DNA from 2 places in the Salinibacterium sp. NK8237 genome. Region 1 is predicted to be linked to the other one. Evidence: predicted binding sites of a transcription regulator. Region 1 holds the regulator's gene; the other holds the start of a gene.

Region 1 (2,394 bases):
GAAGCGTGCATTGGAAAAAAGAAAGCCCCGAGAGCCGAAGCTCTCGGGGCGAAACCCGATCGGACTAGCCGATGAGGAGAATTACTTGATGAGGCGCAGTGCGAAGGGGTAGCGGTAGCTCGTGCCGTCCTTCGCCTTGGTGAAGCCGATGATCGAGAAGATTACCGACACGATGAAGACGATCGGGAGCAGGATGGCACCGATGAAGACGGCAACCAAAATGTTCGAGATGACGTAAGCGATCGCGATGGTGATCTGGAAGTTCAGCGCTTCTTTGGCTTCGGTGTTCGTGAAAGCACCGCGGTCTTTGAATACCAACCAGATAATCAGCGCCGGCAGGAAGCCGAGAATTCCACCGAGGTGAGCGAAAGATGCCCACTGGTTGTCTTCGGTTGCGGTCAGTTGTGCGGCCGGCTGGGGGGCTGCGGGCTGAGGATTTGCGTCAGTCATGTGTTCGTGCCTTTCAGGTGAACGAGGGAACTTCCCGGGTTTCATCAAAGTGCTCGGTGTCACACCTGAGCATTTCCTCAGAAAGGTAGCGCTCAAGTACAAAGACACGCTAGCGGTATGACTCGCGCGGTGCAACGGGTGTGTCGCGGTGTGTCGAGTAAGATTGGCAGTCGAACGGATTGAGTGCCAATCAGGAAAGGTGGGTGGTGGCATGGTTTCCGCCCGCGGACTTGACGTGCTTCGAGTCATCGTGCAGGACTACGTTGCTACGCGCGAGCCTGTCGGTTCTAAGTCGATCGTTGAACGGCATTCTTTTGGAGTGTCAGCAGCGACGATTCGCAACGACATGGTTTTGCTCGAAGACGAAGAACTTATTACGGCGCCGCACACCTCGTCGGGGCGTGTGCCCACCGATAAGGGCTACCGCATGTTTGTCGACCAACTGGCTGACTTGCGACCCCTCACGAGTGCGCAGCGTCAAGCAATCGAGTCGTTTCTTGGCCAAGCTGACGATCTGGATGACGTGCTTGCACGTTCCGTTCGCCTGCTGTCGCAGCTCACCAACAGTGTCGCTCTCGTGCAGTACCCATCGCTGGCAACGGCCAGGGTGCGCCATGTGGAGCTAGTTCCGCTCACGGCGACGCGGATCATGACGGTGTTTATCACCGACGCAGGTCGGGTAGAGCAGCGACTTATTGATCTCCCAGAGGCGCTTGATGAGGTGTTCTTGGGCGAGTTGCGGGCGAAACTCAACTCGGCGCTTAACGGGCAGGCATTGCCGGCTGCCGCTGAACGACTGGCGAGCTTCGCTGAAATTTTTCCAGTGGAACGCCGTCCGTTCGTCGCTCTAGTGACGTCGAGTTTGGTGGAACAGGTGTTGGCTAACCGTGCCGACAAGCTCGTTTTGGCTGGCACAGCAAATCTTGCACGAACCGAGCAAGACTTTACCGGCAGCATTTTTCCTGTACTCGAGGCAATAGAAGAGCAAGTAACGTTGTTGCGCCTCTTTGGAGAGATGGAAGTAGCAAATGGATCAGTTTCTACTCGCATCGGGCGAGAGAACGCAGAATTTGGATTAGAAGAGACATCGGTCGTCACGGGAGGGTATTCCTCCTCCGGCGGCGGACTTTCGCGGCTGGGAGTGCTCGGCCCAACACGCATGGACTATTCGAACAACATGGCAGCGGTTCGCGCGGTAGCGCGATACCTGTCACGACTTTTAGAAGACAACTGAGCTCGTAAGGAGCAATCGGAACTTTGGCAGATCACTACGAAGCCCTCGGCGTTGCGCGCGAAGCGACGCCAGAAGAAATCAAGAAGGCATACCGCAAGCTTGCTCGCGAGTTGCACCCCGACGTAAATCCGAGCGCGGATGCATCGGAACGCTTCAAGTCGGTAACTCACGCGTATGACGTGTTGAGTGATCCGCAGCAGCGCCAGCAGTACGACATGGGCGGAAGTGGCGGCGGATTCGGTGGAGCCAACTTCGGTTTCGGCGACATCTTCGAAACGTTCTTTGGTGGCGGCGGTGGCGGCCAGACCGCTGGTCCTCGTTCGCGTCGTGAGCGTGGCCAGGATGCTCTGCTGCGCGTCGAGGTCAGCCTCAAGGACACGATGTTCGGCGTCACTCGCGACATCGAGGTCAACACCGCTGAACTCTGTGAGACGTGTGAGGGCAGCTGCACTGCTCCCGGTACCTCTCCGGTTCGCTGCGATATTTGTCAGGGCAGTGGGCAGATTCAACGCCAGGTGCGCAGCCTTCTCGGCAACGTCATGACATCGAGCCCGTGTGGCACGTGCCGCGGCTACGGAAACATCATCGTGAACCCGTGCGCCACGTGTGCAGGCCAGGGTCGCGTTCGAGCTCAGCGCACGATTTCGGTCGATATTCCCGCTGGCGTCGAGACCGGTCTGCGTCTGCAGATGCCCGGTCAAGGCGAAGTC
Region 2 (2,394 bases), 270 kb from region 1:
GCGTTTTCGACCAGCACCGCTAGTCCACTCATGCACGTCATTCTCATTCCAGGGTTCTGGCTCGACGAAGCGTCGTGGGCACCCATCACCCAGTCGCTGCGCGCTGCTGGCTACACCGTTCATCCGCTGACGCTTCCCGGTCTTCACCGCGACGACACCGACCGAGCAACCATCACCCTGGCCGACCATGTTGCCGCCGTGGTGGCGGTGGTCGACGGCCTCACTCGAGACTACGACTGCGAGGATGATGCAGCGCACGCCCAAACAGCACCTCATATTGTGCTCGTGGCCCACAGCGGTGGCGGCCCCATCGCCCACGCTGTTGCGGATGCTCGCCCCACTTGCCTCGCCCGCATCGTGCACGTTGACACGGTGCCGCTCCCCCACGGGATGCCGATCAACGCCGACCTTCCGACGATTGATGGTGAGATTCCGCTGCCCGATTGGGCGGTATTCGACGACGAAGACCTTGTTGATCTCACCGCTGAGCTGCGGGCCACCTTTCGGGAGATGGCGATTCCGCAGCCCGCTCGCGTGGCCAGCGACCCGCAAAATCTGTCGACTCCGGCACGGTTTAGCGTTCCCGCCACAGTGATTTGTTGTGAGTTCACGAGCGAACAATTGCGGTCATGGATGCGCGACTCTGAGCCATTCGCCTCAGAGCTTGCACGCCTCGACGACCTCGAACTCGTTGACCTCCCCACCGGGCACTGGCCACAGTTCACGAAGCCAGCGGAACTTGCCGAAGTAATCATCACGGCTGTGCATCGCAGCTAAATAGGGTCTTGTTCTCAACGAGCACCCGTCCTACACTGAGCAAACGCCAACTATTGAAAGGAGCCTGACGTGTTTACGTTCACCATTACGAAGAACCCCACTACCGCCGGCTCCGTCGGCACCCTCACCGCCTAACCGGTTAGCGTTCTCCGCTCACCGGTTCTGACGGTGGCGGCGCTCACGGAGCACACGACCCAACTCGATCATCACGAGACCGCGTTCGACTGACGAGTCGGCACACCCTCACTGAGGATGCGCAGCACGCACAGTGATGATCACCCCTTCTCTAGCGACTCGCGATCGCTGAAGGATGCCGTTGGGTCGCCACCTGAAACAGCGCGCTTTGGCGCGCCATCCGCAACCTCTCTCTGTCACGAAAGTTTTCCATCATGAATGAACTACTGGCGGCCTCGAAAGACCGCCACGCCCATCCGCCCGAACCTGACCCCGTCGAGCAGCCCACAACTCGGGCAGTACGCCGTGTTGGTCCGATCGACCGGCTCGCTCTGCACCTCGGCGTCGCTCTCATCACGTGGAGCCGCCGGCCCGGCCGTGCCCGCGGTCACGCAAGGACTGCGGCGAGGGCTCAGCACCAGTTGAGCCGCGAACGGCTGGAACAAGCGCGAGCGCGCGAGGAGCAGAACTATCCGCGGTTCATCATCCGCTGAATTCGCCGCACTCGACCGCCGCTGGATCTCTCCGGCGGCGGTCGTTTCGTTCTCAGCGAATATGAAGCGAAATTTCTTGGCACTCTCAGGCCGAGAATGCTAATTTTTGATTGTTGAGTCACGGTGACTCAACTTTGAGAAAGGGGTTCCCCATGACACTGTCATTTGATCCTTTTGCCGAACTCGACCGGCTCACCGCAGCAGCCCAGTCCCGCGTCGGCGCCCAGCTGATGCCGGTTGATCTGTACCGTCAGGCGGACGAGTACGTCCTCACCGCCGACCTTCCGGGCATCGATCCCGGTTCCGTTGACGTCGACGTTGATGGCCAGTTGCTCACCATTCGCGCCGAACGCACCGCTGGCGAACGCGAGGGAGCCAAGTGGCTCTCTCAGGAACGTCGCTATGGTTCTTACCTGCGCCAGTTCAGCATTGGCGCTGGCATCGACCGCGACAACATCAGCGCCAGCTACGACAATGGCGTCTTGAGCGTCATTATTCCGGTCTCCGAGAAGGCAAAACCTCGAAAGATTGAGGTCAGCACCAACTCGGCGAACCAGGCTCGTTCAAGCGAAAAAGTCGCCGTCACGAGCTAGCTGACACCGGAACGTCGCCGCGTTCGACGGTGGCGCACAACAACGATGGGCGGATGCTTCACGCATCCGCCCATCGTTGGTTAAGCCTGTCGCACTAGGGCCGTGCTCTCGCGCGATCCGCTGCGGTCAGAACGCGAGTTACAGCGCCCGCAATCGCGGAGCAATGTCGCGCTCGAAGAGCTCAAGGAATCGGCGCTGGTCGTTGCCGGGCGCGTGGAAGACGAGGTGGTTGAGGCCGGCATCCACATAGGGACGAATCTCTTCCACAATCTTGTCGGGATCATTGCCCACGATCCACCGCGAAGCGATCTGCTCAATGGGCAGAGCATCGGCGGCACGTTCCATCTCGATGGGGT

Evidence for each region. Region 1 encodes HrcA, which represses chaperone genes, less so after heat shock. Its sites were predicted from a motif close to TTNGCACTCGNNNNNNNCGAGTGCNAA; they were not measured.
Region 2: the regulator HrcA is predicted to act here: its motif matches at 1,522-1,548, upstream of I6E56_RS03860 (Hsp20/alpha crystallin family protein).

Annotation. Positions count from the first base shown of each region.
Region 1 covers NZ_JADYWE010000001.1:516,165-518,558, reverse strand. Annotated here, with positions in the region: gene I6E56_RS02515 (DUF4870 domain-containing protein) at 82-450, opposite strand; gene hrcA (heat-inducible transcriptional repressor HrcA) at 662-1,684, shown strand; gene dnaJ (molecular chaperone DnaJ) at 1,708-2,394, shown strand, end outside.
Region 2 covers NZ_JADYWE010000001.1:789,684-792,077, forward strand. Annotated here, with positions in the region: gene I6E56_RS03850 (alpha/beta hydrolase) at 1-777, shown strand, start outside; gene I6E56_RS03855 (hypothetical protein) at 1,167-1,445, shown strand; gene I6E56_RS03860 (Hsp20/alpha crystallin family protein) at 1,598-2,038, shown strand; gene fgd (glucose-6-phosphate dehydrogenase (coenzyme-F420)) at 2,177-2,394, opposite strand, start outside.